One region of the Shewanella sp. SM68 genome, then DNA from elsewhere that is predicted to be linked to it. Evidence: predicted binding sites of a transcription regulator. Region 1 holds the regulator's gene; each other region holds the start of a gene.

Region 1 (7,630 bases):
GCGCAGGATCTGTTCATTGTGGGTTAAACAACTCGCAATTAATGAAGGAACAATAAATAAGTGAATGATATTGTTACGATAGTAAGTCATAGACACTGCCTGACTCGCTTCGATAGACACTATTTCCCCTAAAGGATCGGCACTAACAACAAACTTGTTCAGCTCTAAACCTTGCTGCACTAAATGCTTACCATCACCTTCCGCAACAGATGTATAAGAAGTGTAAGGCACTTTTTTGAGTAGGGTCAGATACAAATCAAGCTGACGCTCCAGCAGACTACGTTCTAAGGCGTTTTGATCTGTCGCCAGTAAGACTAAGCTAGTCAAAGTCACCGAACTCGCGGCTGCGGCATCATTGATACGCGTCATCACCCGATTAGCCAGCACGTTTACCGCTGGAGTTAACCAACTTGGTTTCTGCTCGGGATCATCGGCCAACTCAGCACGCCAGTTTGGCGCACGCTCATTTAAGAAATTTTGTAAGGTAATAGGCTCGCCAAAATTCACGTAACCTTGGCCAAAATTACCTAATTTGCGAATGGCACCGAACACCTGCCACACAGATTCTTTTTTCTTTTTCTTACCGCTTAACTCTTTATGGTAAGTCGCCACTTCCATCACATGGTCATAGCCTAAATACACAGGCACAAGTGTGACAGGACGTTCAATACCGCGCAGTACGCTGTTCATCGTCATGGCGATCATGCCAGTTTTCGGCGCCAACAGACGGCCAGTACGTGAACGGCCACCTTCGGAGAAGTATTCCACCGAATAACCTTTAGCAAACAGCTGATCTAAATACTCACGAAATACTGCGGTATACAGCTTGTTGCCATTAAAACTACGGCGGATAAAGAAGGCACCACCGCGACGGAACATAGGTCCCGCGGGCCAGAAGTTGAGGTTGATGCCAGCAGCAATGTGCGGCGGAACCATGCCTTGATAATACAAAATATACGATAACAGCAGGTAATCCATGTGGCTGCGATGGCAAGGCACATAAACAATCTCGTGGCCATCGTGATGCAGCTGGCGAACTTGCTCGGCGCCTTTAATGTTGATCCCGCTATAAAGCTTGTTCCACAACCAAGTTAAGAAACGCTCGGCAATACGCACTAAACTATCTGAGTAATCGGCTGCTATTTCATCGAGGTACTCAATAGCCGTCTCGCGCGCTTGGGTCTCAGAAATCTTTTTACTGGCGGCTTCTTCTTGAATCGCTTTGCGCAGCGACTCAGATTTGAGTAACGAATGAAACAGTGCTTGGCGGTTTGGCAGCACAGGCCCTGTCATTACCTTACGTTGACGACGGAAATGCACGCGCGCAACCCGTGCTAACTTATGGGCAATCCCCATGTCGGTGCCATGTTCGTCAGCCATGTAACGCAGGGATACGGCATTCGAAAACTGCACGAAGTTATGTCGACCTAAGAACAGAATCATCAAGCACTTGCGCAGCCAAGTCGGGTTTTCCCGCTCAAATACGGCCGCCTTCATAGTGTCGTCTTCTTTCCCTGGCGTGCGACCCCAATACAAGCTCACGGGTACCAGTTGAATATCTAATTCAGGACGTTCCTTATGCACGGCTAACAAACGCATAAAACATTCGAGGAAAGGCTCATTACCAGCACGCTCGCCAAACAGTGGCTTACGTCCTTGAAGACAGACAACCCGAGGCGCAGTCACACCATTAGCCACTAGAGGCTCATAAGGGCTTGGTAAACCTAACTTAGCCGTTATTTCGCTCAAAGCAGCTATGTCACTGAGGGATTCTGTTTTCATCACATAAACAAGGGGTCTGGAAGCATCCAGATTCAGATCGGCAAAGGGATCCTGAGGCACCACAATAGTGTGCACTAAGTGTTTTTGGATCCAACGTAATGATTTCAACCAAAGAGAGTCGTGTTTAGGCATTATTCTTATGCAATTAAGTGCGTTTACTAGCCCGATAGAATACCAGACTATGGGTAATATTCGCTAATTCTCTCCAACATAGCTAAAAAGTGGTTAATACTTGCGCTGCAAATAATACTGTATATACTAACAGTAACTGTATAGAAAAACAGGAAACACCATGAGACCTTTGACGCCACGCCAAGCTGAAATATTAGAGCTAATTAAACGAAATATTGCCGATACTGGCATGCCACCCACTCGGGCAGAAATCGCAACCCGTTTAGGTTTTAAGAGCGCCAATGCGGCTGAAGAACACCTTAAAGCGTTGGCGAAAAAGGGCTGCATTGAGATCATGCCTGGCACATCTCGGGGCATTCGTCTGCCTGCGGAAATCGAAGATTTGACTGAAACAGGTTTACCGCTCATCGGCCAAGTGGCCGCGGGTGAACCTATCCTCGCCCAAGAACATGTTGAACAGTACTACCAAGTCGACCCAAGCATGTTTCATCCCGCCGCCGATTTTTTACTGCGAGTAAAGGGCGACAGCATGAAAAATATCGGTATTCTCGAAGGTGATTTGCTGGCAGTTCATAAAGTAGAACAAGCTAGAAATGGTCAAGTGGTTGTCGCTAGAGTCGATGACGATGTCACTGTTAAACGTTTCGAAAAAAAAGGTAATGTAGTCTATCTACATGCCGAAAATGAAGATTACTCCCCGATTAAAGTGGATTTAGGCTTCCAAAGTTTAACAATTGAAGGACTCGCCGTCGGTGTGATCCGTAATGGAGATTGGCTATGAATAAACTACTTGGCAATGCCCCCCGCCATCCGGGCTTGTGGCTCGATGAAGTCCGTGATGCCGACTATGACTGGCACCATGCGCCTATCGCCTGTATGCCAACCAAGACTCAAGGTCGCCAAGAATTAATTCATCTGAGTGCACAACTCGCTCAGTTAAGCCAACAGGGCCGTTGGTTAGTGCTCATCAACCCTCCAAGTATTGGCTACAAGCAAACACTCGCTAGCGCAGGTGTGCGTATGGATAGAGTTTTGCTGGTACATGCTAAAGATGAAGTCGAAACCCTGTGGGCGATGGAAAAAGCCCTAACAAGTGGTACGTCCAGTGCAGTCATTACTTGGACTCAATCATTAGATGCGCGGGATAATCGACGCCTACAAATCGTGGCTAAAAGTGCCCGAGCTATGGGCATAGTGCTTGAAGACGTAAATAGTCACTTACATGCCGACGTACGCATTGAGCAAGGCAATCTCTTCGGTCAGCAATCTTTTTTTAGCGCTGTACACTAAATATTCATTTAATTTTTTACCTTGAAAGCCGCCTCACCTATGAATGTGAGGCTTTTTTTTGGCAATTTTTCAGATAATTAGATAAATAAGTGATCTTGATCAATATTTAAACAGCAAGTATGGTTGGTTAAGTCGGTGGTGATATATCACCTTCCGTGGTCAATGAATCGAGTATTTATCGAACTCGAAGCGCCACTAAAAATAGAGAACAAATTTATTTCAGCAGTATGTGCCAGCGTGGCTAATTACCAGCAGTAACAATACTTGATTAAAAGTAACAGCCGCCAACGCACGTTGAAGTCAAAAAAGCTTTTTTGGGAACTGAAGAGTTTGCATAGAGTTGAGACTTACTGTGTTGCTCTTCTTTGTAGTTGCTATTCGCAATTGGCAGAGGAGAAGTCTTGTGAAGCAATTGTTGTATTGTTTACTCGTGGTGCTTTTCGCACCACCGTTGACCGCCGCGGACATGCGGTTCAACATGACCCCTGGCGTGACCGAGATCAGTGGCAAGGTTTATCACTTGCACATGACCATCTTGTATATCTGCTGCGCAATAGGCCTAGTGGTCTTTGGCGTCATGATTTACGCCATGATCAACCACAGAAAATCCAAAGGCGCTGTCGCGTCCCACTTTCACGAAAGCACTAAAGTTGAAATCGCTTGGACGATTCTGCCATTTATCATTTTGATCTTAATGGCGATTCCAGCGACAAAAACTTTAATCGCAATGGAAGATCCCAGCAACGCCGATCTCACCGTAAAAGTCACGGGGTCCCAATGGAAATGGCATTACAGCTATTTCGATCAAGATATTGATTTTTATAGCATACTGACAACACCCAGAGCACAAATTGAAGGCACCGAAACCAAGGGTGAAAACTATCTATTGGAAGTCGATAAACCGCTCGTTCTACCGATAAACCGCAAAATCCGCTTTCTGATGACTTCAGAGGATGTCATCCATTCCTGGTGGGTACCCGCCTTTGCCATTAAGAAAGATGCCAACCCTGGATTTATCAATGAGGCTTGGACTCGCATCGACAAACCCGGCATTTACCGCGGTCAATGCGCCGAACTTTGCGGAAAAGACCATGGTTTTATGCCTATCGTAGTACAAGCGTTACCTGAAGCCGAGTTTGAGGCTTGGGTAACAGAGCAGAAACAAGCCGCAGGTGCTGCGGCTGAAGCCGCTCAAGCCGCTTTATCACAAACCCTAAGTAAAGAAGAGTTGATGACTCAAGGTGAACAAGTTTACCTCGGGCACTGCGCAGCCTGCCACCAGCCCAATGGCGAAGGGTTGCAAGGCGTATTTCCGCACCTTAAAGGTAGCCCGATTGCAACGGGACCGCTCAGCGGCCACCTTGAAATTGTGCTCAACGGTAAAACGGGTACAGCCATGCAAGCGTTTAGTAAGCAATTGACTGCACAAGAAATCGCGGCAGTGACTACCTACGAGCGTAATGCTTGGGGCAATAATACTGGCGATGCAGTGCAAGCCAAAGACGTCAACGAGTACATGAACGGCAATTCTGCACAAACATCCGCCGCGGTACCAAGCAGTACAACTCCGACACCCGCACCTGCAGACGTCTCAGCTGCAATCGATCCCGCAAGCCTCCCCACACTCAGCCATGACGCCCTCATGGCCGAAGGTGAAACTGTCTACGCGACCTTCTGTGCTGCCTGCCATCAAGTGACAGGTGCAGGAATACCACCCGCCTTCCCCGCGCTAGTGGGTAGTGCTATCGCCATTGGACCAGTCGCCAATCACATCGATATTGTGATGCACGGCAAAACGGGCACGGCTATGCAGGCATTTGGCAAACAGCTTAGCCCACAGCAACTTGCAGCAGTCATTACCTATGAACGCAATGCTTGGGATAACAATACCGGCGATACAGTGCAACCTGCTGATATCGCAAGTCATGGACAGTAGGGGATAATGATGAGCACTACGACTCAAGATCAAACCGCAGCCCATGATGACCATCATCATGGTGCGCCAAAGGGCATCATGCGCTGGCTGCTAACCACCAACCATAAAGACATAGGTACTTTGTATTTATGGTTCAGCTTCATTATGTTCTTAACCGGTGGCGCTATGGCCATGGTGATCCGCGCTGAACTCTTTCAACCTGGATTACAATTGGTCGAGCCCAACTTTTTCAACCAAATGACAACTGTTCATGGGCTGATCATGGTATTCGGTGCGGTAATGCCAGCCTTTACAGGGCTCGCTAACTGGCTGATCCCTATGATGATAGGGGCGCCCGATATGGCGCTGCCACGGATGAATAACTGGAGTTTTTGGATACTCCCCTTCGCCTTCACTATCCTTCTCAGTTCGCTATTTATGGAAGGTGGCGGACCTAACTTTGGTTGGACCTTCTACGCACCACTATCAACAACTTATAGCCCAGATAGCACGGCGCTCTTTGTATTTTCTATTCACATCATGGGGATAAGTTCGATCATGGGCGCGATCAACGTGATTGTGACCATAGTGAATTTACGCGCGCCAGGCATGACATGGATGAAGTTACCATTGTTTGTCTGGACTTGGCTTATCACGGCATTCCTACTGATCGCAGTTATGCCCGTACTCGCGGGCGCAGTGACTATGGTGCTGACCGATAAGTTTTTCGGCACGAGTTTCTTCGATGCGGCGGGCGGCGGCGATCCTGTGATGTTCCAGCATATTTTCTGGTTCTTCGGCCACCCTGAAGTTTACATCATGATCTTGCCGTCCTTTGGCATCATCTCTGCCATAGTCCCAGCCTTCAGTCGTAAACCCTTATTTGGCTATGCATCCATGGTTTATGCTACGGCTAGTATTGCAATTCTGTCGTTCCTCGTGTGGGCGCACCATATGTTCACCACAGGTATGCCAGTGTTTGCCGAGCTGTTTTTCATGTATTGCACTATGTTGATTGCAGTGCCAACTGGGGTGAAAGTGTTTAACTGGGTTGCCACTATGTGGCGCGGCTCACTCAGTTTCGAAACGCCCATGCTGTTTGCTGTAGCCTTTATCATACTCTTCACTATTGGCGGTTTTTCGGGATTAATGCTCGCCATTACACCCGCCGACTTCCAGTACCACGATACTTATTTTGTTGTGGCACATTTCCATTATGTGCTCGTGACTGGTGCGATTTTCTCCATCATGGCAGCGGCCTATTACTGGCTACCTAAGTGGACGGGACACATGTACAACGAACGACTGGGACAATGGCATTTCTGGTGCTCGGTGATTTCAGTCAATGTGCTATTTTTCCCGATGCATTTCCTTGGGCTGGCAGGAATGCCAAGGCGTATCCCTGACTACTCGATTCAATTTGCCGATGTTAATCAAATCGTCTCGATTGGTGGGTTCGCCTTCGGCTTATCGCAATTGATTTTCTTAGTATTAGTAATTAAGTGCATCCGTGGCGGCGAAAAAGCTCCCGCTAAACCTTGGGAAGGTTCCGAGGGTTTAGAGTGGACATTGCCAAGCCCTGCGCCTTACCACTCCTTCACGACACCACCTGAGGTGAAATGAAATGGCAACCCAACACCAGCAAGATAAATCTAAGTCAAATCGTAAACTTATCAGCATGTTAGTTATAGGCTGTATTGGCATGTTTGGCTTTGGATTCGCGCTGGTGCCGCTCTACGATGTGTTGTGCGAGCAACTCGGTATCAATGGAAAACCCTCCAATACCGCGAGTAGTTATCAAGCAATCACAGTAGATACAAGCCGAATAGTGACTGTGGAATTTATTTCTCAGGTACAAACAGGCATGCCATGGACATTTGCGCCACAAACCAAACGGCTCGAAGTTCACCCTGGCGAGCTAATCCATACGGCATTTCTGGCGCGCAATATGTCAGCTAAAGCAACGATTGGCCAAGCGATACCTTCAGTTTCGCCCGGACAAGGTGCCGCTTATTTTAATAAAACAGAATGCTTTTGCTTTAATCAACAACCCTTAGCGGCGGACACTAGCGCTGAGCTGCCGCTCATTTTCTATGTGGATCCTCAGTTACCTGAGTCTATCCATACTCTGACCCTCTCTTACACTCTCTACGACATTACCGACAAGCAGTTAGCGTCTGCCATAGAGCAAGGAGCTGCAAAATGACAACGAAACATCAGACTTACTACGTTCCATCCCAAAGTGTCTGGCCTATTGTAGGTGCCATTGGCTTGTTCTTAATCGCCTCTGGTGCAGGCCTTTTCGTGCAACAATTGAAATCAGGTGCATCCGGTGGCGGTTATGTGCTGCTGGTTGGGATAGCTGTGATCCTATTCATGCTGGTGGGTTGGTTTAGAACCGTGATCCAAGAGTCGATGGCAGGGCTCTATTCTAGCCAAATGGATCGATCGTTTCGCCAAGGTATGAGCTGGTTTATTTTTTCGGAAGTTATGTTTTTCGGGGCTTTTTTC
Region 2 (7,630 bases), on a different contig from region 1:
TACTTTCCACCTTTGTACAACGCATTAGGTATTTTCTTACCTTTGATCACAGTGAACTGCGCGATTTTCGGTGCGGTATCATTCATGGTTGAGCGTGACTACAAGCTAGGCGAGAGTGTGGTGTTTGGTTTCGGCTCAGGAGTGGGTTGGGCATTAGCTATCGTATTGATGGCCGGTATCCGTGAGAAGCTGAAGTATGCCGACGTGCCTAACGGCCTACGTGGTTTAGGGATTACCTTTATCACCGCTGGTTTGATGGCCTTAGGTTTCATGTCGTTTTCAGGTGTGTCTCTGTAAGAGACACATAACGGCTTCTTGAATTGGACCTTCTAAGGATAAGTTAATGGATATTCTTGGTATTTTTAAATCTACTCCGCTCGAGGTTTACCTCGGTGTGAGTATGTTTACTGCTATCGTCCTCATCTTAGTATTAGTGATTTTATTCGCTAAGTCTAAGTTAGTGGCTAGTGGTGACATCACGATCGGCATTAATGACGATCCTGAAAAAGCGATTACAACCGGTGCGGGCGGTAAGTTGTTAGGCGTTTTGGCTAACAGCGGTATCTTCGTATCAAGTGCGTGTGGTGGCGGTGGCTCATGTGGCCAATGTCGCGTGGTGATTAAGTCTGGCGGCGGCGATATTCTGCCAACGGAACTTGACCACATCAGCAAAGGTGATGCCCGTAAAGGTTGTCGTCTTTCTTGTCAGGTTAACGTTAAGAACGATATGGAAATCGAGCTTGACGAAGAAATCTTTGGTATCAAGAAATGGGAATGTGAAGTTATCTCTAACGATAACAAAGCCACTTTCATTAAAGAACTGAAGCTGCAAATTCCTGATGGCGAGTCTGTACCATTCCGTGCTGGCGGTTATATTCAAATCGAAGCACCAGCTCATCATATTAAATATGCAGATTTTGATGTACCTGCACAATACCGTGGCGACTGGGAACACTTCGGTTTCTTCAATCTTGAATCTAAGGTTGATGAAGAAACTATCCGTGCATACTCAATGGCTAACTACCCAGAAGAGTTCGGCATTATTATGCTGAACGTGCGTATTGCTACGCCTCCACCACGTAACTTGACACTGCCTTGCGGTAAGATGTCATCTTACATTTGGAGCTTAAAAGCTGGCGATAAAGTGACAATTTCTGGCCCATTCGGTGAATTCTTCGCGAAAGATACCGATGCAGAAATGGTGTTTATCGGCGGTGGTGCGGGTATGGCGCCAATGCGTTCACATATCTTCGACCAACTGAAGCGTCTTCAGTCTAAACGTAAGATGAGCTTCTGGTACGGTGCACGTTCTAAGCGTGAAATGTTCTACGTAGAAGATTTCGACGGCCTAGCGGCTGAGAATGATAACTTCGTATGGCATGTGGCACTTTCAGATCCTCAACCAGAGGATAACTGGGATGGTTACACAGGTTTTATTCATAACGTATTGTATGAAAACTATCTGAAAAACCATGATGCTCCAGAAGATTGTGAGTTCTACATGTGTGGACCTCCAATGATGAACGCTGCCGTCATTGGTATGTTGAAAAATCTTGGTGTCGAAGACGAAAACATCCTGTTGGATGACTTCGGCGGCTAATGTTCATTAGTCCTAGATAGAAAAGTTGCAGATGTTGAGGTTAACCTTTCATCTGCAACTTTTGCATTTAAGGGCCCAAATAAGAGTAGTAGGTCACTATGTTTCAGACCTTAAAGATCAATACCTCAGCGTTAAAGTATTCATTTAACTGGCTAGTCCTCGTGGGACTGGCCTTTTTTGTTTCAGCCTGTTCTAAGCAAAACGAAGTCATTTCGTTGGCCGGTAGCACTATGGGCACGACTTATCACATTAAAGTCGTCCCGAATGAGCAGATGCCAACGGCGCAGTTACTTCAAGCGGAAATTGATTTAGCCCTTGAGCTAGTCAATGACCAGATGTCGACCTATCGGCCTAATTCAGAATTATCCCGTTTCAACCAATTGCCATTGGAGCAAAGCGTTGAAGTCTCACCGGATACCATAAAAGTGGTGCAAGAGGGAATACGTTTATATCAAGTGACGGATAAGGCACTTGATATTACCTTAGGTCCTTTAGTTAATCTGTGGGGTTTTGGACCTGATAAGCGTCCAACGAAAGTTCCGACACAGGCTGATATTGATGCGGCTAAAGCCAAAACAGGGATTAGTGAACTTTCCATTGAAGGCAATCGTCTAAGTAAGCACAACACCCATTTATATGTAGATTTATCATCAATCGCGAAGGGATTTGGGGTTGATAAGATCGCTTCTATTCTTGATAAATACCATGCGACTGGGTATTTAGTTGAAATTGGTGGCGAACTGAGTATCAAAGGTGCCAAAGGTGATGGAAGCTCTTGGCGTGTTGCTATAGAGCAACCGACCAATGATGGCTCTGAAGCCGTACAGCAGGTTATTGCACCTGGTACTATGGCGATGGCGACTTCTGGTGACTATCGTAATTATTATGAAGAAGACGGCCAACGTTTTACGCATATAATCGATCCGCGTACTGGTTTGCCGATAAATCATAAGTTAGCATCCGTGACGGTATTGCATCAAAATTGTATGACGGCCGACGGTTTTGCGACGGCCATGATGGTTTTGGGCACAGAAGCATCATTGGAGCTTGCCAAGAAGGAACACTTGGCGATAATGCTAATCGAAAAGCAAGGCGACGGATTTAAGGTCTATTACAGCGACGCCTTCAAGCCTTTCCTTATTTAGTTTTTGGAGTAAACCATGACCTCTTTTATTGCGGCATTTGTGATCTTGTTAGTCTTCTTTTTGCTCATGTCGATTGGTTATCTCATCAAGCGCAAAGCCGTTGAAGGAAGTTGTGGCGGTTTAGGTGTTCTAGGGATTGAGAAAGCGTGTGATTGTGATGACCCTTGTGACAAACGTAAACGTCGTATGGCCGCTGAAGAAGCGCGTCGTGAAAAGTTAACGAAAGACCGCATTATCTAAATAGTCTTGATTCGATCATAGCCTCCGATTTAGGGGGCTATTTTTTTGCCTCGTATTTTCTTACACGGGTTAATCATTTGAGATTTATCCTTGGGATTAGAGTGGGATAGCAAGTTAATCTAAGCAGGAATGAGAATGCTTTTCATCATTAAGTGAGTGAAATATAAAGATAATTTGAGTTGGTCGATAAATTGTACTAGGCTAGAAGCTTGATTTAGATCAATCTTTTCACGCTTACCAAGGATAGTAACTTATGAAAGGTCATCCTAAAGTGGTTGGGCAACTGAATCGGGTGCTTACCTGTGAGTTGACCGCCATCAATCAATATTTCCTCCATGCCCGCATGTTTAAACATTGGGGCTTAGAGAAGTTAAACCACGTCGAATACAAAAAATCCATCCAAGATATGAAGCACGCCGATAAGCTCATCGAGCGAGTGCTGTTTTTGGAAGGTCTGCCTAATCTGCAACAACTCGAAAAACTTCGCATTGGTGAACATAGCCAAGAGATGCTCGATTGCGATCTGGCCATGGTGCAAGAGCAGCTTACATTGCTGCGTGATGCGATCAGCTTGTGTGAAGCTGAACAGGACTATGTGAGCCGCGATCTGCTGGAAGATATTCTCGAAGACGAAGAAGAGCACTTAGATTGGCTTGAGTCGCAGCAAGAGCTCATTACGCTAACCGGTATTCAAAATTATCTACAATCGCAAATTAGCGACCAATAGGAGCAAGATATGAAAGGCGATAAAGACGTCATCGATGCGTTAAATCGACTCCTAACGGGAGAACTCTCGGCAATGGATCAGTATTTTGTCCATGCCCATATGTATGAAGATTGGGGCCTGAATGAACTCTATGAGCGTATCGCCCATGAGTCAGATGATGAGAAAGCCCATGCAGCCAAATTAGTGCAGCGCATTTTATTCCTCGAAGGTACACCCAATCCGTGAGGCATTGAACATAGGTAAAGATGTAGAAGAGATGCTACGTAATGATCTTGCCTATGAATACAAGGTCGCGGACGATTTGCGCAAAGTGATTGCACTGTGTGAGCAGAAGCAAGATTACCAGACCCGCGAAATCCTCGAAGTATTACTCGACGATACAGAGTCTGACCATATGTATTGGCTCGAAAAACAACTTGGGCTTATTGACCGTGTTGGATTGCAAAACTACCTGCAAACTAAGATGTGAGCCTTAGATTGTTAGGTTGAGTAAATACCTAGGCCACTGAGTGTAATGGCCTAGGAAACTCAGTTATTAAGCATGTCTGTTGTTCCTCACACTTGTCTTGTTCTCTTTTCCAGCGCTAGGCCACATCTTATTGGCCCAAATCTATCAGGAATACTTGATTACTGTTTTTATATACAGTATTTTGGCATTGGAGGAATTCAACGTGCGAAAAATTATTCATATCGATATGGACTGCTATTTTGCTGCAGTGGAAATGCGCGACTTTCCTGAGTACCGTGGCAAGCCTTTAGCCGTGGGGGGGAGTAGCGACCGTCGCGGTGTTATCAGTACTTGCAGTTACGAGGCACGTAAATTCGGTGTACGTTCAGCAATGGCAACGGCTTATGCCTTTAAGTTGTGCCCTGAGCTGATTTTAGTACCAGGCCGGATGCAGGTTTACAAAGAAGTGTCGCTACAAATTCGTGAAATATTTTCTCGCTATACCCAATTAATTGAGCCGCTTTCCTTAGATGAAGCTTATTTGGATGTGAGTGAGTGCCAGCAATATAAGGGCTCAGCGACCTTGATTGCCCAAGCGATTCGTCGCGATATCTTAGCCGAAACGGGTTTAACCGCATCGGCGGGTATCGCGCCAGTAAAATTTTTAGCTAAGATCGCCTCGGATCTGAACAAGCCAAACGGCCAATATATCATTACGCCAGAGACGCTTTCTGAGTTTGTTAAGACCTTATCGCTGCGTAAAATTCCCGGTGTTGGTAAAGTCACCGCAGAAAAGCTCTCTTCGCTCGGGCTCAATACCTGTGGTGATGTGCAAGCTTATTCTAAACCTGAGCTCTTAGCGCGATTCGGTAAGTTTGGTGGCGTGTTGATTGAGCGTTCCCAAGGCATAGATGAACGGGGTATTTCTGCCGACAGAGAGCGCAAATCAGTGGGTGTTGAAACCACGTTAGCAAAGGATATTTATAGCTTAGAGCAGTGCCAGCAGGTGATGCCGAGTTTGATCCAAGAACTGTCGTTGCGTTTAAGTCGCAGTGCTAAGGAACGCAAAATACATAAACAGGTGGTCAAACTTAAGTTTAACGATTTCAAGCAGACTACAATTGAGCACCGCAGCGATGAAGTCTCGATTGTAATGTTCTATGAGCTACTCGCACAGGCTATGGAAAGGCAAGAAGGCCGTGGCATTCGTCTATTGGGTATTTCGGTCGGCCTCGCCGATTCTACTCTTGTCGTCGCCACAAGCTTAAACGGCCAGACTCAGCTGGATTTAGCTCTCTAGTGGGTGGAGCACAATAGCCTATATTGGCTCAATAAGCCTCGGGTGGATTTGCCAGCATAAAATCAATTAACAGTCTGACCCGTAAGGGCAGGTTGTCCCGATCGCGATACATCAAGTAGGCGGTGCGCGGAATACCTTGCCACTCGGGCAGTATTTGAATGAGTTTGCCACTTCGTATCTGTTCACTCGCCATGCTGATGGGTATGAGTCCAATCCCAAGCCCCGCCACCACGGCCTGACAGGCAATCGCCATATCATCGACGGCTAGTTTGATATTCCCCCTTGGTTCAAACTCGACATTTTGCCCTGTGCTATTGTGCTGTAAACGCCACGTTTTTGTGGGCTTGGCGATGATAACCGGATGCTGATCCAGCGCTTCAATGGATTGCAGCGCATGCCACTGCGTTGCCGATGTGCTGGCGCAAAGTACAAAGCTAATTGTGGTAAGTGGCCTTGCAATCCAATCGGGATCTTTAGGTTCGCCCACTCGAAAGGCGATATCGATGGCGTTTTCACTGACATCGATATTCATGTTCGACAGACTTAAATCGATATCAATATTGGGATAATGCCGTTGGAAGGCGTTGAGTGATTCACCCAGCCAGCGATAGGTTGTATTGATGGGCGCCGAGATCCGCAATTTGCCAACCGCTTGATGTTTATCCGCATGCAACTCACCAGATACCTGGTTTAACTCGATAAATAGCGGGCCGCAGCGTTCGAGATACCGCTGACCTGTGGCGGTAAGGTTGACTCTATGGGCGTCTCTGTGCAGTAAACGCAGACCTAAGGATTGTTCTAACAGATTGATTCGACGGCTTAAGGTTGAAGGTGGAATGCCTAAGTGCTGCGCCGCGAGCTTAAAACTCCCTTGCTGTGCCACCACCCAAAATAAGCGCATATCGTCTAAGGAATAATTAAGTTTCATATTTGGAATTTAAGCTCTCAATCTTGTTGGTTTTAATAATATATGAAACTTATAAACTAAGCTCAATCCCAATTACCTCCCTAGAGGCCGATATGAAATCCCATACACCTTACATGACATTCGTTTGTCTACTGATTTGCGTTTTTAGCTGGGGCAGTGTGTTTCCGATTGCTAAGCGAGTGCTGGAGGAGATGTCAGGAGAGTCCCTCGTCTTCTGGCGTTTTACCATTGCGGCTGTGACTCTAGCGTTATATATCGTTTTTACTCGTCAGGCTTGGCCCAAATTGAGTTTGGTGCAATATATTGTCATAGCGTTAGTGGGTGTGATTGGTGTAGGCGGCTTAAATCTGGCGTTATTTAATGGCCTGCAGCATACCTCTGCTGCCAATGGTGCCTTGATTATGGCGCTCAGCCCGCTGGTGACTTCAATCGTCAATGCGCTATTACAGCGTGAATGGCTCAGCAGACAACAAGTGTTCAGCTTAGTGGGCGGTTTGGCGGGCGTACTGCTAGTGATCACCAACGGTAGTGTGCAGCAGTTGCTCAACTTTAGTTTTAACCAAGGTGATGTGATGATTGCCGCCGGCATGTTGGCGTGGAGTGGTTATACCATTTGTTCGCAACGGGTCGGCCATTGGTTGCCTGTGTTGCCATTTACCTTGCTGAGTATGATAGCTGCCAGTGTGTCTATGTCCGTGGTTGGGCTTGGCCGAGGTGAGTTTCACCCTTGGCTGGAGTTGATGGAAGTGTCGGCAACGGCTTTTTCTAGCGTGCTCTACATAGGTTTGTTCGCCACTGTGCTCGGTTATCTGTTTTGGATTAACGGCGTTAAAGCGCTTGGCCCCGCTAAGGCATCGATCTTTTTTAATCTCGTGCCCGTTTTTGCAGCATTAACGGCGTTAGCCATGGGGCAGGCGGTGACGGAAATTCAGTTGGTAGGGATGCTGATAGTGATCCTTGCGTTGATGTTACCTATGTTAGTCAACCTGCGCGCGGCAAGAGGCTTAGTGGTTAAGCGCTGCTAATCAGTGCTAGCTTTGCTGTTTAAATATAAGGGAGCACCTGAATTCAGATAATCACTGCGACAGGTTTATGCTCCCTTATTCGTTAGAGGGGACTTTTCAAACATCACTGATTTACAAAAGGTAACTTATATAAAAGCTTTCACCCTCAACAAATTACAGTTTAAAGCGGCTGACCAGCGCAGTGAGATTACTCGCCATTGACGAGAGTTGTACGCTT
Region 3 (7,630 bases), on a different contig from region 1:
CCCGAATTGAACGTCTAAGCGGCCTGTCGCAGGCGGCAATAAACTCGTCCATGGATAAATGGGCGGGGAGTTCTTGGGTGATTGTATCGATAAAATTTTGATTTAATTGGACCATTGATTTCATTGAACCATAGGAAAATAGACTGTGTATCAACTGGCGCGAGTATATCATAATCCCTTATTGGGTCTGAGATTTTCTCCCGAGCAGCCAAGGCTGCTATTGTGATTTAATGTTTATGCTCTGACGATTTCAGCGATATTGGAATGAGTCGCCATAAAGCTAGCACTCAGTAGCCATGAGCTAATAGAATAAAAACAAATAAAAATAAGGGGATTAGCGTGCTGAATCGTGTGTGGTTGGCTTTCTTTGTTACGGCATTGCTGGCAATAGCGGTGCAACTGTTCAATGGGCACATAGAAGTCCTATCGGCTTCGGTCGCGGCATTATTTGCGAGTGCTAAGCTTGCCGCTGAAATTGCCCTTGGGCTGATTGGCGTGCTTTCTCTGTGGATGGGATTGATGCAGGTAGGAGAAAAGGCTGGCGTTGTCGGCGCTATTGCCTTTGTGTTTGAGCCATTACTGCGCCGTTTGATGCCTGAAGTGCCCAAGGGGCATCCGGCCTTTGGCAGTATCACGATGAATTTAACAGCGAATATCTTTGGGTTAGATAATGCCGCCACACCACTTGGTTTAAAGGCGATGCATGATTTACAGAGTTTAAATCCGCTAAAAACCGTGGCGACTAATGCGCAAATCTTATTTTTAGTACTCAATACTTCCTCTGTGACCTTAGTGCCTGTGACGGTATTCCTTTATCGTGCCCAGCAAGGTGCCGCTGCGCCTGCGGATATTTTCTTGCCTATTTTACTGGCTACTTCGGCATCGACATTGGCGGGCTTGCTGGTTGTGGCGTTAGTGCAGCGGATTTCATTATTAAACTCAGTGGTGCTCGGTTATGGCGCCTTGATGCTCTCAGGGTTAGTGGCGAGTGGTTTTTATCTGATGACCTTAAGTGCTGAGGCCATTGGCACAGTGTCGACGGCAATGGGCAATGGTATTTTGCTGTTATTGGTATTTACCTTCGTGATTGTTGCGGGCATCCGTAAGGTGGCGGTTTATGATGAGTTTATTGAAGGGGCGAAGGCGGGTTTTGCTCAATCTATCCAGTTGATCCCTTATTTGCTCGCCATGTTATTAGCGATTGGTTTACTGCGCGCATCCGGCGCCTTGGATTATCTGTTGCACTTGATTGCCACTGGTGTGCGGATATTGGGTTTTGATACGCGTTTTGTCGATGCAATGCCGACCGCGCTAATGAAACCTTTTAGTGGCTCAGGCGCTAGAGCCATGATGCTTGAGACAATGGATCACCACGGAGTAGATTCCTTTGCGGGTCGATTAGCGGCGATTTTTCAGGGTAGCACTGAAACCACTTTCTATGTTCTCGCTGTGTATTTTGGTTCTGTGGGTATTCGTCATGGACGCCACGCCTTAGCTTGCGGTTTAACCGCGGACTTTGCGGGGATCAGCGCCGCGATTGCTGTTTGCTATTGGTTTTATGGTTAACAGGATGGCAAGTGTCTTGAGCACCCTAGAATGTGCCAATAACAGTTCGAGAAGCTAAAAATAAATCAGGCGCATTATGCGCCTGATTTATTTGTAAGAGCTTTAATATTAGTGCGTTGGTGTAAGTATTTTGATGAAAAGAATTACTGGGCTGGTGCCCATTGCTGCCATTCGTTTTCGGCTTTGTGTTGCAATCTTAATACTGTCCCAGTCGCTAAACGATTATCCCCTTGAGTCGTGTCCTTAGTCGCCACATTGATGCCGCCAGCGAGTAAGGTTTCCAGCGAGCCCGCTTCGATTTGGGCACCTGAAAAGAGGCCGACATCGACTTTAATCCCTGAGGCATCCCAGAACTGACTGCTGTGATTCACTAAGTGACTGTACTGAGCCTCGATATGGGCCTGCATCAATACACTATTACCCTGTGTCGATAGGCTATAACCGTCGATTTGACCGACTTTAATCCCTCGGAAGAAGATAGGTGTGCCGACTTTCATTGAGCCTAGGCTAGTATCTTCTAGAATGAATTTCAGCGCATCTTCGGCAACATTGGCATAGCTGCTGGCAGCGAGGTTGGCAACAAACTGGGTCGCTTTTTGACTACTCTTACCCGGTAAGACTCCTATGTAAGGACCTGTGATCAGCGTTTCTGGCGCTTTGATCCCCGCCAGAGAAATTTGTGCATCCACTAAATGATATTCACAGTCACTGCGGCTGAAATGTTCGGCATATTCCCCGTAGAGATATGCGCTAGCTGTGAGTGTATTAAGATCCGCATTGAGCTTTACCTGCGACACTTCACCCACTTGATGACCTTGATAACGAATCGCTGCCTTGGCCGTAAGCTTGCTGGAGGCGGGTAATGTGAGGCGAATTGCCTGCGCCTGACTTAATGCCAACTGCTTGCTCTCATAGAGTTTTAACGGGATTGTATTGCTCACTTTGTCATTGCTATCAAGCAGTCCCAGACTGATGCTGCCCTTTAATGCCCCTTGTAGCGGGGCAACGGCGACATCAATACCGGCAAGACTGGCACTGATATCCACGGCGCTGTTACGCCAGAATACTTTTGGCTTTTTCAGCAAGGGTTGAAACTGTTTGTCGATAGCGAGCTTGATAGCGAAGTCTTCGGTTTTGCTTTGCCAGTTCACTGAGTCAACTGTGCCAATTTGCATTTTTTTATAGTAAATCGGTGAGCCTTGGCTGACATCGGCGCCATCTTGACTGATTAACGTTAAATGCACTTGCTGCTGACGATCATAAAAAGCTGTTGCGGCATCCACAGAGCTAAAGAGGGTCAGAGCACTGTTAGCAGCTAAAGGTGTGTTGCTGTGACCTTGGATCAAGCTAACTGCACCTTGAGTGAGCGTTGTAAAATCCCTTGCTTTGACTGAGACCCCGTCTAACGATGCGTTTACCGTTAATGCTGACTCAGGCACAAAATAGCTGTCGCTGCGTATTAGACTGGCAAACTCAGGTTGTAGCTCGAGTTGGTATTCCACCGCCGATAAATCTTTGGTTAACTTAACCGCAAGCACTGAACCAATGGGGATTTGCTTGAAGCGAACTTGAGCGCCCGCTGAAATGCCCATGTTTTCGGCTGAGGTTAAGGTCAAGAAACGCTTCTTCGATTGCAGTAAATCAGGTGCCTTTGATTGTAAGGCAAAGCTGCTTGGTACCGCGCTTTTGGTGTTGATGCCTGGCAGGAAGTTGATCACGCTACCTGTCAGTAAGCGTTCTGGATTCTTAATGCCTGAGAGGGAAATATCAGCACCTTCAAGCCAAAACACGCCGTCGTTAGTTAACAGTGAACCGTATTGAGGTTCAAACTTAGCCACGGCTGTAACACCATTGGACGTGAGTTGTTTACTTAAAATACTGCCAATGCTCATGCCGCGATAAACGATGCGGGTACCTTTGTCGACACCGTTAGCATCAGCCATGGTTAGGTTTATTTCTATGCCGCCAAGGGCGGTGGTTTCTGAATCATAAAGCGAAAAAACGTCACCGTTTTTAGCTATGTCTGCTTTATCGTCAGAGCTGAAACTCACGCCGCCAGCCAGAATGGACGCCAAACTCTCTGAACTGACTTTAACTCCAGTTAGTGAAGCATCAATTTTGACGCCAGAAACATTCCAAAAGTGAGAATTTTTCTTCACTAATCGCGCGTATTGCTCTTGAATGAAAGCGCTGATAATGACTCTTTGATTGCCATCTAAACGATAGCTGACCACGCTACCCACAGGGATTTGGCGGAAAAATATTGACGAGCCAACATCGAGCGAACCGAGTTTATCGGAGGTCAATTCGACCATCACACCTTCTGAGCCGATTTGCATCGGCGGCGGTTGGCGTTCTGCTTCAAAAAAGGTCGAGGCATTACCTTTCCCTGGTTGGATAGCAATATAGTTACCCGAAAACAGCGCATCTAAGCCTTCAACACCTGTAATACTTGCTTTAGGTGTGACAAGCCAGAAGAGGGTTTCTTTATTCAAGAAAGGCTTAGCACGGTAGTCCATCATGACCTTGACGTTCACGCCTTTGAGATCTTCATCTATGCCAATGTCTTTCACTTTACCGACAGTCAAACCTTGGTATTTGACTAAGGTTTTACCTACATCAATCCCAGTGGCGCTCGGAAAGTGAATTTGAATTTCAACCCCCGATTCTTTAATGCTCTTAATGCCCAGCCAAGCACCTAATGCCAACGCGACAATAGGAAGCAGCCAAATGGGCGAAAAGAGTTTTTTCTTTACAACTTTCGGCGATTCAATTTGTGTCATCTTGAGGTTCCAATCGATCCCAGAGTAAACGAGTGTCTAAAACTTTTGCGGCTAACTGAGTTAACAGAATCACCAAGGCAAATGCGGTAGCCGCAGGCGCGGGTTTCGCGTCGAGTAATTGTCCCATGTTCACTAATGCCACTGTGATTGAGATGACAAATAAATCGAGCATTGACCAGCGGCCAATCCATTCGATGATGTGAAAACCCACCATCAATTTCTTTTTTGAAATCGGAATGTCAAAGCTGATCGCACACAGATAAATGGATAAGCCGATGATTTTAATCCATGGTACTAAAATACTGGCGGTAAACACTATGATGGCAATAGGCAGCATATCTGAATGCACTAAATGCAAAATGCCCGAAAAAATCGTGTCGTGCCGCACTTGGCCTTGGTTGGTCAGCATAGTGATAGGGTAAATGTTGGCTGGCACCAGCAAGATGGCAGCGGTAATCAACAAAGCCCAACTTTTTTGCAGGCTGGAATAGTCTCTGACGTGCAACTCAGTTTCACAGCGCTGACAGTGCGTGAGTTCACTGCTGTTGAGTTGGCGACACACTTTACAGAGACATAGGCCGATATCTTTACCTTGTTGTTTCATATCAGCTATGACCTTCCAATAACGTCCACATATGTTCTAAGTCGTATTCTCTTTGTAGAAACAAGGTCACGAGAAACAGCATAGTGAAGCAAAATGTGCCCATACCAAAATAAATGTCCGAAAAATCAGATAGCTGAAATGATGAAACTAAGAAGCTGATCACATAAATTTCCAGCATAGTGAGCTGCGATAAGATACCATGAAATTTTAATAACTGCTTCAATGAGTTACGCCAAAAAAGGCTATTCAATCCCCATTTCACAATTAAAATCTGTGTCAATATCGATAACAGTAATAAGCCTGGACCTATCACAGCTGCGGCAAGTACGGCGACACCTACAACCCAATAGCCTTGGTCAAATACTGCAAATGCCCCTTGGAAAACCGTGGTAGTACGAATACTGCCGAAAAAGTGGATCTCGAGTACGGGTAAAAAATTAGCAGGGAAATAAAACACTAATGCCGAAATACATAGGGCTAACATACCATTCACAGAGCAGTATGGCGTGTCATAAAGTGCAGTGCTGCAACGAGGACAGATTGCTCTAACGCCGCTAGGCAAGGCACGTTTGCGGACTGCTAAATCGCAGGAGCGGCATAGGGTTACTGAATTTTCTGCTGCGTTTTCATGCATATAAAAATATATATTAGCCTAATAGGAGTCATAACAGCGAGATCGGTGCAAAGTGTCGTGCTAGTTAGCTGTTAAGCCACGTCTAGCGCTTTATAATCTTGGCAACGAAAGTACGCTAATAATATCAGATTAATCAGAACACTTGCATCACAAGTTCAATCTATGTCACTCTAGTTACTGTATATAAAAACAGTGCGAGGGCAGTCATGGCAGTAATAACACAGTTTGTCGTGGTCAGAGAAGGGGTTGAAAAGATGACATTCACATCTAAGAAGGAGGCTGATGCCTACGATAAGATGCTCGATATCGCCGATAACCTTATCCCCTTCATTCAAAAAGCTGATTTGGGTATAGATGAAAGTGTGGGTGAAAAGCTCGCATTCTATTTTGCTAACAATAAAGATGAGCTGACGAACTTGCTTAAAGGCGCCGTTCAGGTTAATAGTACGCCAACGAATCCGCCTGCAGCGAAAAAAGCGGCTAAAAAGACCGAAGCAGCAGAATAAAATTGTTAGGAAATGTAATGAAATCGAAATTTTATGAGTCACTTAACCGTCAAGCCTTGGCCTTGTTGGAAGGGGAAGACGACCTTGTTGCGGCGATGGCGAATTTTTCAGCCTTGCTCAATGATAATTTAACTGAGCTGAACTGGGTGGGATTCTACGTTATGCGTGGCGAACAACTAGTATTAGGCCCGTTTCAAGGTAAAGTGGCTTGTACACGCATTCCGTTAGGAAAAGGTGTGTGTGGTACTGCAGCATTCACTAATCAAACTCAGCGAGTGGCTGATGTCCATCAATTTGATGGTCATATTGCCTGTGATTCTGCCAGTAATTCTGAAATCGTTGTGCCAGTTCGTGCGCAAGGTAACGTGGTTGCCGTGCTCGATATTGACAGTCCTATCTTCGATCGTTTCGATGAAGAAGACCAAAAGGGGCTGGAATTACTGGTTAAAAGTTTTGAAAACTGCCTATTTGATTAATTTGCGTACAATAACGCATAATTCATAGTCGCAATCGGTGGCGTGCGCCTTATAATATGCGCCTGCACGCATTAAGCTGGTTTGATTGGCATGCAATGAATAAGCTTAGTGTTTTGAGCTGTCAAAATTTGTTAAGGTATATTTTTTAACTTTAGTAAACGCGGCTAGGATGCTAATTTGTACGTTGACTCAATATTGAGTTTAACGAAGATAAACGACATGTAAGAAGCTGATATATATCACCTCGAATCGATGTCCCTTTTTGACTGTGGAAGTAATGATGGAATCAACAGAAAAGTTGACCGACACCAATGCAATTTTGGCGTATTTGTATGAAACATTTCCTTTGTGCTTTATTGCTGAAGGTGAAACTAAGCCATTAAAAATCGGATTGTTTCAAGATTTGGCTGAAAGGTTGGCTGATGATTCTAAAGTCAGTAAAACTCAGCTCAGAGTTGCCTTGAGACGTTACACCAGCAGCTGGCGCTATTTAAAGTGCGTTAAAGCAGGCGCACAACGCGTAAATCTGGATGGCGAACCTTGCGGCGAGTTAGAGCAAGAGCACATTGATCATGCTCAAGCCATGTTGAAAGAGAGTCAGGATAAGGCCAAAGCGAAACGTGCAGCACTTGCACCTAAGCCTGCGGCGAAGAAAACACCTAAAAAGGTGGCCGTTCCTCAGCGTGCTAAAACTGAGCGTCCTGCTAAGCCTGCGCCAAAAGCTGCAGCGCCAGTCGTCAATTATGTTCAAGCACAATTGACTGATTTAACGAAAAAACAACGCGTCAATGTTAAATTAGGTATGACACCCGTAGCCGGTGTGATTACTGACATTAACAAGGAAGATATTCATGTTCAGCTTGATAGTGGCCTAACGATTAAAGTTAGAGCAGAACATATCCTGCTGTAATCATTTATTAAAACGGAGTAACTTGTTGATGCGAAAACTCACTTTGGCTACCTCGATCGCCACTGTTTTTGTCGGATTCTCGGCTTGGGCCGTACCACCCACGATTCAAATCAGCGAGTTACCCACTCTCAAGCAGGAAGCGCAACATAAG

Evidence for each region. The regulator LexA, encoded in region 1, represses DNA repair genes until DNA is damaged. The targets are predictions, from matches to a motif close to TACTGTATNNNNATACAGTA.
Region 2: the regulator LexA is predicted to act here: its motif matches at 4,341-4,360, upstream of dinB (DNA polymerase IV).
Region 3: the regulator LexA is predicted to act here: its motif matches at 5,763-5,782, upstream of L5M40_RS02040 (YebG family protein).

The regions. Positions count from the first base shown of each region.
Region 1 covers NZ_JAKKRU010000006.1:102,298-109,927, forward strand. Annotated here, with positions in the region: gene plsB (glycerol-3-phosphate 1-O-acyltransferase PlsB) at 1-1,914, opposite strand, end outside; gene lexA (transcriptional repressor LexA) at 2,075-2,695, shown strand; gene L5M40_RS11725 (cell division inhibitor SulA) at 2,692-3,204, shown strand; gene coxB (cytochrome c oxidase subunit II) at 3,608-5,140, shown strand; gene ctaD (cytochrome c oxidase subunit I) at 5,150-6,742, shown strand; gene L5M40_RS11740 (cytochrome c oxidase assembly protein) at 6,744-7,325, shown strand; gene L5M40_RS11745 (cytochrome c oxidase subunit 3) at 7,322-7,630, shown strand, end outside.
Region 2 covers NZ_JAKKRU010000004.1:89,666-97,295, reverse strand. Annotated here, with positions in the region: gene nqrE (NADH:ubiquinone reductase (Na(+)-transporting) subunit E) at 1-297, shown strand, start outside; gene nqrF (NADH:ubiquinone reductase (Na(+)-transporting) subunit F) at 344-1,600, shown strand; gene L5M40_RS08440 (FAD:protein FMN transferase) at 1,699-2,745, shown strand; gene nqrM ((Na+)-NQR maturation NqrM) at 2,761-2,985, shown strand; gene bfr (bacterioferritin) at 3,239-3,712, shown strand; partial or broken gene bfr (bacterioferritin) at 3,722-4,181, shown strand; gene dinB (DNA polymerase IV) at 4,384-5,460, shown strand; gene L5M40_RS08415 (LysR family transcriptional regulator) at 5,489-6,388, opposite strand; gene L5M40_RS08410 (DMT family transporter) at 6,481-7,413, shown strand; gene L5M40_RS08405 (methyl-accepting chemotaxis protein) at 7,567-7,630, opposite strand, start outside.
Region 3 covers NZ_JAKKRU010000001.1:481,305-488,934, reverse strand. Annotated here, with positions in the region: gene rsmF (16S rRNA (cytosine(1407)-C(5))-methyltransferase RsmF) at 1-115, opposite strand, end outside; gene L5M40_RS02060 (nucleoside recognition domain-containing protein) at 340-1,566, shown strand; gene L5M40_RS02055 (PqiB family protein) at 1,710-4,349, opposite strand; gene L5M40_RS02050 (paraquat-inducible protein A) at 4,336-4,953, opposite strand; gene L5M40_RS02045 (paraquat-inducible protein A) at 4,955-5,587, opposite strand; gene L5M40_RS02040 (YebG family protein) at 5,794-6,093, shown strand; gene L5M40_RS02035 (GAF domain-containing protein) at 6,111-6,569, shown strand; gene proQ (RNA chaperone ProQ) at 6,850-7,479, shown strand; gene prc (carboxy terminal-processing peptidase) at 7,508-7,630, shown strand, end outside.